Regions from separate parts of the Enterococcus sp. XAF26B05_ASV22 genome, predicted to be linked through region 4. Evidence: predicted binding sites of a transcription regulator. Region 4 holds the regulator's gene; each other region holds the start of a gene.
What was found. The regulator NrdR, encoded in region 4, represses ribonucleotide reductase genes. The targets are predictions, from matches to a motif close to ACACNATATATNGTGT.

Region 1 (2,207 bases), 310 kb from region 4:
CAAATTGTTACAAGAAGAATTGGCAAAACGCTAGAAAGCAGCAGATGATTATGAAAAAAGCAAGAGTCATTTATAATCCCACTTCAGGTAAAGAGCTAGTCAAAAAAAATCTAGCTGATATTCTTTCTATTGTGGAAGAATGCGGATATGAAGCAAGTGCTTTTGCCACAACTCCAGAAGAAAATTCCGCTAAGAACGAAGCTCGCCGAGTTGCAGAATTAGGTTTCGACCTAATTGTTGCGGCTGGCGGTGACGGAACGATCAATGAAGTCGTTAATGGTATTGCTCCTTTAGAAAAACGGCCGTCTATGGCAATCATTCCTGCTGGAACAACCAATGATTACGCAAGAGCTTTAAAAATTCCAAGAGATAATATTGTCAAAGCAGCAGAAGTTATCAAAAAAAATCAAACGGTCAAAATGGATATCGGCAAAGCAAAAGACAGTTATTTCATCAACATAGCGGCTGGTGGTCATTTAACTGAATTGACTTATGAAGTCCCGTCAGAACTTAAAAGTATTTTTGGTTATCTTGCTTATTTAGCGAAAGGTGCAGAAATGCTACCTCGAGTGAAACCAGTTAAAATGCTAATGGAGTATGACGAAGGTGTTTATGAAGGAAATGCTTCTATGTTTTTCTTGGGCTTGACTAACTCTGTTGGTGGCTTTGAAAAAATTGCACCAGACGCAAAACTTGATGATGGAAAATTTTCATTGATTATAGTGAAAACAGCCAATGTTTTTGAGATTTTGCATTTAGCTGCACTAATGTTAAACGGTGGTAAACATATCGAAGATAACCGACTGATATACACGAAAACGAGTCATTTACGTGCAGAGACGCTTGAACCGAACAGTAGAATGATGATCAACTTAGATGGCGAATATGGTGGTGATGCACCAATGGAATTCACAAATTTACATCAGCACATTGAAATGTTTGCGAATGCAGATGCGATTCCATCGAATGCAATCATGGGCTCCATCTTGGATGATTATGATGAAGAAGATGAGTATCTAGAAACGAGTAAAGAGTTCGTTAAAGAAGTCGAGCGTTTGACCGATGAAGATATCGATCATAATGGAAAAATTGGCTGATCATTAAAAGCACCAAAAAAAGTATCTAAGACAAGATTGTCTCGGATGCTTTTTTGGTGCAGCGACTCAGATAGAACAACAGCATAAAAATCAGCTTTGGCTGAGTAGACTTAAAATACAAAAATTGAAAGCATCATTGCAATTTCTTTATACTATATATAGATGTAAACTATTAGGAAACACAATATATTGTATAAAAATGTCTCATAATCAATAATTGGATAGAATTCAGATTGACTTGATCTTGAAACAGAGGTAAATTTAATAAGTCGTCATCTCATTAGAAAATGATAAATACTGGCAAATGAAAGGTTTGTTTGATTTGGGTTTAAATGTTATTATAAATGATTTTAAAGGCTGGCAAAGAAAAAACTATCTTTTTTTGTTCGCGATGATTGTTGTACAATTAGTAGCGTTCATTTTCAATCCTTCTAGTTGGATTACATTAGTAGCTGGGATATCAGGTATTGTTTGCGTCAATTTAATTGCTCAAGGCAAGGCTAGCAATTACCTATTTGGGTTTATAAGTGCATTGATCATAGGTTATTTTGGGTTTAAAACACGAGTCTATGCTGAGGTTTTACTTCAAAGCTTTTATGTAATTATGGATATTGCAGGCTTGTATACATGGTTAAAAGTCAGCGAAGATGGGTCAGGTAATGTCACAGAGGTAAAAACGTTGAAAGGAATTCAATGGTTATATGCGTGTGTCGTGTGGTTAGGAATTGGAATGGTTGCTTATTCAGTTTTAGGGTTTGTCAATGATGCACAACAAATGCTTGATGCTATCACTTTCAGCGTTTCCGCCACAGCGATGTTATTGATGATCAAAAGGTACCAGTCACAATTTATTTTTTGGTTGTTAGGTAATCTTTTTTCCATAGTATTATGGTTTAGAGCAGGAACCCATGCAGGGGGAGATTATGCCTTATTTGTCATGTACTGCATGTATACTGTCAATTCTATTTTTGGCATGGTTCATTGGTTGAAAATCAAAAAAACAATAATTAATTAGGTAGGGAGTTCGATGGCAGTGATCGTTTTAGCAGGTACAATTGGTGCAGGGAAATCAAGTTTAACAGAAATTATTTCAGAACATTTAGGATCAGA
Region 2 (2,207 bases), 440 kb from region 4:
AAAATCAAAGTCTCTACAAAAAACAAATATGAGATCCGTCCTTTTCGCATCCCGATCAAATGATACAAACCGATTTCTTTTCCTCTTTTCAATAAAAAGAAGTGATTCGCTGCAAACATAAACCCTAAAATCATGATCACAACGAGAACACCACCAAGATTCATCGCCCCACTGATATGAACCTCTTGTCCAACTCTATTTGCCAACGTTCTATTATAAGTGATTGCACTAAAACAATAGTAAACAACTACTGCAAATGTCATGCTAACAAAGTAAACTAAATAATTGAGAAATTGGCCTTTAAAGTTTTTCCAAGACAAATTAAAAATCATTCGCTCGACCACCTCCGCCAATCGTTGCTTGCATGTCGATCACCCGATTAAAAAATTCTTTTCTAGAGCCTTGCCGAACAACTTCTGAAAAAATCACACCATCTTTGATGAACAAAATGCGATTACAGTAACTTGCAGTATAAGGATCATGTGTGACCATCATAATCGTTGTATCATCTTGTATGTTCATATTTGTCATGTATTGTAGCAATTCAGCTGCTGATTTAGAGTCTAAAGATCCTGTTGGTTCATCAGCAAAAATTATTTTAGGTTTGGTAATCAACGCACGTGCTTCGAGCTACTCGTTGTTTTTGTCCGATCGAGATAGCATTTGGATAGGCGTTCATCAATTGTTCAATCCCCAAAACACTCGCAACATGTGCTAAGCGTTTTTCCATTTCAACCAAGGACATTCTATCAACAGTCAAAGGGAGCAAAATATTATCTTTTACAGTCAAGGTGTCCATTAAATTAAAATTTTGAAAGATAAAGCCTAGTTTTTTGCGGCGAAAATCACTGATTTGATTGTCTCTCATTTTTAAAATATCCTGACCATCGATTTGAACTGTTCCGATTGTCGGTAACGCAATTGTTGAGATCGTGCTCAATAAAGTGGATTTTCCTGCACCACTTGGCCCCATGATTCCGACAAATTCACCTTGATCAACAGAAAATGAAATATTATTCAATACCTGTACTTTATTATTTCGATAGCCGTATGATTTACTTAAATGATTCACTTCTAAAATTTTTTTCATGTTTTTCGCTCCAGTTTTATTCATTGTCCTTATAATATCAATATTTCGTGTTGATGAACATCGTTTCCTCTTACAATTCAGTAATAATAAATTTTTTTAACAATCATTTATTTTTCAGGTAAAACGTTGTGACGATTTCCACAAACCTTTTAGGCAGTCGTTTTCACTATTTTTTCATTTCTTATAAACACTACATGTAGTTGTAAACGTAGGTTTAATTTTGAATTAAACACTATATATAGTTGAAAGTTTTATTGAATTGTTTTATGATAGGTAGGAATAAAACTATGAGGAGATGGGTAGTACATGATGGAGATTAAACAAGCTAATAATGAAGTGAGTTCAACTGATTCAACCCTACACACGATAAAAATCGTTAAAAGAGATGGACGATTGGTTGATTTTGATGATCAAAAAATTTACGATGCCTTGATCAAAGCTGAACAAAAAATTCGCGGTTCTTTAGACCCGCTTGCCCATGAACGAATTCAAGAAATTGTTGAACGAATCGATCAGGAAATTTCAGCACGTTTCTCTGAAGATGTAAAAATATATGAAATCCAAAATATTGTCGAACATATTTTACTAGCAAGAAATGAATATGAACTAGCAGAAGAATATATCAATTACCGTACTCGTCGTGATTTTGAGCGTAGCAAAGCAACAGATATCAACTTTACAATCAGCAAATTGATCAACAAGGATCAATCTGTGGTGAATGAAAACGCGAATAAAGATAGTGATGTCTTCAACACACAACGAGATTTAACTGCGGGAATCGTCGGTAAATCGATTGGCCTGAAGCTCCTACCTCCTCATGTTGCAAATGCACATCAAAAAGGAGATATACATTACCATGACTTAGATTATCATCCATATACCCCAATGACAAACTGCTGCTTGATTGATTTTAAAGGCATGCTAAATAATGGATTTAAGATCGGTAATGCCGAAGTCGAAGCACCAAAATCGATCCAAACAGCTACTGCCCAAATTTCACAAATTATCGCAAATGTGGCATCTAGCCAATATGGTGGTTGCTCGGCAGACCGTGTGGATGAATTGCTAGCACCTTTTGCTGAATTAAATTATCAAAAACATTTAGTTGACGCAAAAG
Region 3 (2,207 bases), 580 kb from region 4:
AGTTTCGTTCTAAATTTGTAGCATCAACGATATTAATAATCACGTCAGGGTCACCACTTAGTAAATAGTCTCTGGCAACCCCCTCTTCTGGTGTGTAAGGAGATAGAGAATAAATACCTGGTAGATCCTGAATCGTTATCTGTTTATTTTTTTTAAGCTTTCCTTCTTTTCGTTCAACAGTAACACCCGGCCAATTTCCTACATATTGATTTGCGCCTGTTAACGCATTGAATGTCGTTGTTTTCCCACTATTGGGATTTCCTGTCAACGCAATATGCCGTTCTTCCATTCCTTATCCTTCTTTCTGCACCAAGACTAGTTCTGCTTCATTTTTTCTTAACGTTAATTCGTATCCACGAAGATTGATTTCAATCGGGTCCCCTAAAGGCGCCATTTTTCTGACTAGTAAATCCACCCCTTTTGTTAGTCCCATATCCATTAATCGTCTTTTAACAGCACCTTGTCCATGAATCCCAATGACGCGAGCTTTCTCCCCCACTGTTAATTGATCGAGCGATAGCCAATTTTCCTCATTGATACTTTTTTCTACTATTGTAATCTGCTGCAATACAGATACATTAATCGCAATTCGACTATTATGTAGCAAAACGATCCCATTCTCCCTAGAATAATTCACCAATACCACTTTTCCTCCTGAGACAAAACCAAGGTTATTTAGATGTTTCTTGGCAAAACCTTCCGCTTGAATTCCTTCAATTGTATAAACCTTATTCAACTTTGCTTGTGCCAATGTCAACATTTAGTGATCCTCCTATTTTAAAAGCCAGTATCTTGTAACATAATTCATCCCAATCATTTCCCTTTTAAAGCGAAATCTTGTGAAAAAGTTTCATTCATTCTCCCATTGATACTGATAATCGTTCTCATCAAGTATACCTGTTTGTGAGACTTAAATCAATGTTCTATCTACCTATAGTAAGAAAATACTCTCCACGCTGATTTGCCTCAATTTTTGTAGTGTGTCTTACTTTCATTCACCACTATATCTTGTGCTTTAGCCTCCATATTTTCTAATTCAAAATTTAATAAATTTCTTTTTTTAGCACAAAAACAGCTTGAAAAGTCGCCTAAATCTAGAGATTACGAGCTTTCATATTTCTTTCAAAAACACAAAACATGGTATTCAGACAAAAAACAACCACAATATGTAGTGCCTAACTGTTGACTTTTTTCGTGAGAGATTTATACTAGTGAAGTAAACTAATTGAGGGGGAATTAAAAATGAACGTAAAAATCTTTTCTAAAAATAATTGTATCCAATGTAAAATGGCAAAACGCTTTTTGAGCGAGAATAATATAGCATTTGAAGAAGTAAATATCGATATCCAACCAGACGCGATCGAATGGTTAAAAGAACAAGGATTTCAAAGTGTTCCGGTTATCACTTCTGACGCTACAACAGTTGTAGGATTTCGTCCTGATCAATTAAAACAATTGGCTAGCTAAAATGAAAATTGTTTATTTTTCAGTCACTGGACAAACCAGACGCTTCATTAAAAAATTGGATTTAGCAGCTTACGAAATTGAGCCTGCGAATCCTTTTTTTGAGATAAATGAGCCTTTTGTTCTAGTCGTTCCTACTTATGACCAAGAGATCACTGAAGTAGTGAACGATTTTCTTGATTACAAAAGTAATCGAGAAAACTTACAAGGCGTTGCAGGAGGCGGCAACCTTAATTTCGCAGAATTATTTGTATATACAGCCAAAGACATAGCACGTGATTACAACGTTCCGATGCTTTTTGCATTTGAATTTAGCGGTACGAACGAAGACGTGGAATCCTTTAAGAAAGTAGTGAATGAACTTGAGTCTAAAAGAAATTAAAGATGTTAGCTATTTTAAGCTGAATAACGAGATCAACCGTCCCGTTGATGGACAAATTCCTTTACATAAGGATAAAGAAGCTTTGGAAGCTTTCTTCAAAGAAAATGTTCTTCCTAACACAAGAACCTTCAATACTATAGAAGAAAAAATCAATTACTTGATCGACAATGATTATTTAGAAACCGCCTTTATCGAAAAATATTCTATGGCTTTTATTGAACAATTATACACATTTCTTGATGAACAGCAGTTTGAATTCAAATCATTCATGGCCGCTTACAAGTTTTATTCACAATATGCGCTTAAAAACAACGAAGGAACTGAATACTTAGAAAGTTATGAAGATCGTGTCGCTTTTAAT
Region 4 (2,207 bases):
TTTAGCTTTGTTTCCTGTTAGTAGTTTTGTCTTTTTTAGACAGTCATTTGGCTGGGCGATGTTTGCAGCGATGAATGTTATTAAATATCAATTGATTTATTGGGTATTTTTCGTAATGAGCGATTTTCCATTAATTTTAATTGCTCCTTTAGCTTTTAGTGCAGTTTATTCCTTGGCATATCTTTCAATTCCAAGGAACGATTTAGCAAAAAGGGACAAATGGATTGTGTTCTTTGCGTTTCCTTTTACTGTGTTATGGGCAATCTTCGTATTATCGCCTGTTCGAATTTGGGGGTACATCACCCATAGGAATACAGGATGGGGAACGCGAGACAAAATAGAACTATAAGATGACAATGAGGCTGGGACAGGAGCGTTTAATCCCGAGAAATAAGAAGGAATTCACGAAAATTGTTTTTCAAATTTTTGTGAATTTCAGCTTATTTCCGAAGGGGTTGCTTCTACTCCCGCCGTTTATTCGTATTTAGGGTGTGATACAAAAGTGATTTTTACTTTTGTCCTACACCTATTTTTTTTTAAAAGCAGAAAATCGTTCTAAAATTAGAACGCAACAATAAGAAAAAAATGGTTAAGAAGTAAACGTTAATGGCTGGTTTCTCAAGCATTTCATGTTATAATATAGGAAGTATATTAAAACGAAACGTTAAACATAGATATTAGTAGATAAAATGAGGTGAACACTATGCGTTGTCCAAGATGTCATCATAATAATTCTCGCGTAATTGATAGTCGACAAGCAGACGATGGACGTGCAATCCGTCGTCGAAGAGAATGTGAAAATTGCAATTACCGTTTTACAACATTTGAACGAATTGAAGCAGCGCCATTGTTAGTCATCAAGAAAAATGGTGACCGAGAAGAATTTAACAGAGAGAAGATTTTACGTGGTTTGATCCGATCAGCTGAGAAACGCCCAGTTGCTATGGAACAAATGGAGCAAATCGTTGACAATGTCGAAAATAGAGTACGTAGCTTAGGCGAAAATGAGATTTCAACTACTCTAGTTGGCGAATATGTAATGGAAGATTTAGTGAACTTGGATGAAATCGCCTATATTCGCTTTGCCAGTGTCTACCGTCAATTCAAAGATATGAGTGTGTTCTTAAAAGAATTACAAGGAATCGTAGACAAAGCAAAATCTTCAAATCCAGACACAACCAATGATTAAGGAGGTCTTTCCTTGAAAGAGAATTGGAAAGAAGTCCATCCTAAAAGTATTTTTCAAGTAGCACTATCGTATCCGTTATCCAATCAAGAACAAGCAGTATTGACACTTTTATATCAACCAATTATTGGTGCCGAAGCTTTTAGTTTATACTTGACACTCCTATCCGAAGTAGAAGAGTCTGGTGTCAGTGAGTCACTTTTTCATGCTGATTTGATTACGATGATGGACATGAGTATCAAACAAATTCAAACAGCTAGAAAGAAATTAGAAGGAATCGGGTTACTAGGAACGTTTGTCAAAGACGATTCTGAACTTGGCGCACATTTTTTATACAGGTTGAATCATCCTGAAACAGCTGAACGTTTTTTTAAAGATGAAGTATTATCGTTAACCCTTCTAAACATCGTAGGACAAAGAAAATTGGACAAATTATTTGACCGCTTTAAACCAAAATTTATTAATTTGACTGGTTTTGCAGAAGTTTCAGCAAGCTTTAAAGAGGTGTATCAATTCAAAGAAGAACAAATCATTTCTCAAAGTAAGCTATTAAGCCAAATGGAACGATCTTTTAACGATCCAAGACCAGCACAAAAGCCAAGTGCAGTCAATGAAAGCTTTGATTGGGCATATTTTGTACAAGGGATAGAAAAACTTGGAATCAAGTTGCCAGATAATAGTATAGGATTCAAAGAAGAAGTATTTGTTTTTCATAACTTATTTGGCATTACAGAATTAGACATGATCGATTTTTGTTCTAAATCATTTGATTATTATACAAGTAAGATCGTTGTAAAGGACTTTGAGCGAGTAGTCTATAGAACCTTTGATCCTGATAAAAAGCAAAAACCAAGTGAATTTCAACGAAATGATTCGGTTGAGTTGTCTGCAGAAGATCAGCAGACATATCGGTATAACTCATTGAAAATGAACGGATTCTCAACACAAGACATTCAGATGATCATGGATAGTGAGAAGAATTTTCCGTTAAATTATTTAGAAGCACTAAAAAATGAACGTG

Region 1: a site for NrdR is predicted at 1,277-1,292, ahead of pnuC (nicotinamide riboside transporter PnuC). Genes of this name have one in related genera too.
Region 2: a site for NrdR is predicted at 1,320-1,335, ahead of nrdD (anaerobic ribonucleoside-triphosphate reductase). Genes of this name have one in related genera too.
Region 3: a site for NrdR is predicted at 1,160-1,175, ahead of nrdH (glutaredoxin-like protein NrdH). Genes of this name have one in related genera too.

Annotation. Positions count from the first base shown of each region.
Region 1 is NZ_CM161538.1:969,384-971,590, forward strand. Features, by position in the region: gene gatB (Asp-tRNA(Asn)/Glu-tRNA(Gln) amidotransferase subunit GatB) at 1-34, shown strand, start outside; gene AC1PU0_RS04805 (diacylglycerol kinase) at 51-1,097, shown strand; gene pnuC (nicotinamide riboside transporter PnuC) at 1,402-2,112, shown strand; gene AC1PU0_RS04815 (deoxynucleoside kinase) at 2,125-2,207, shown strand, end outside.
Region 2 is NZ_CM161538.1:837,721-839,927, reverse strand. Features, by position in the region: gene AC1PU0_RS04185 (ABC transporter permease) at 1-332, opposite strand, end outside; partial or broken gene AC1PU0_RS04180 (ABC transporter ATP-binding protein) at 322-1,090, opposite strand; gene nrdD (anaerobic ribonucleoside-triphosphate reductase) at 1,397-2,207, shown strand, end outside.
Region 3 is NZ_CM161538.1:699,389-701,595, reverse strand. Features, by position in the region: gene feoB (ferrous iron transport protein B) at 1-289, opposite strand, end outside; gene AC1PU0_RS03505 (FeoA family protein) at 293-760, opposite strand; gene nrdH (glutaredoxin-like protein NrdH) at 1,243-1,467, shown strand; gene nrdI (class Ib ribonucleoside-diphosphate reductase assembly flavoprotein NrdI) at 1,469-1,846, shown strand; gene nrdE (class 1b ribonucleoside-diphosphate reductase subunit alpha) at 1,827-2,207, shown strand, end outside.
Region 4 is NZ_CM161538.1:1,277,840-1,280,046, forward strand. Features, by position in the region: gene AC1PU0_RS06315 (glycosyltransferase) at 1-349, shown strand, start outside; gene nrdR (transcriptional regulator NrdR) at 704-1,189, shown strand; gene AC1PU0_RS06325 (replication initiation and membrane attachment family protein) at 1,202-2,207, shown strand, end outside.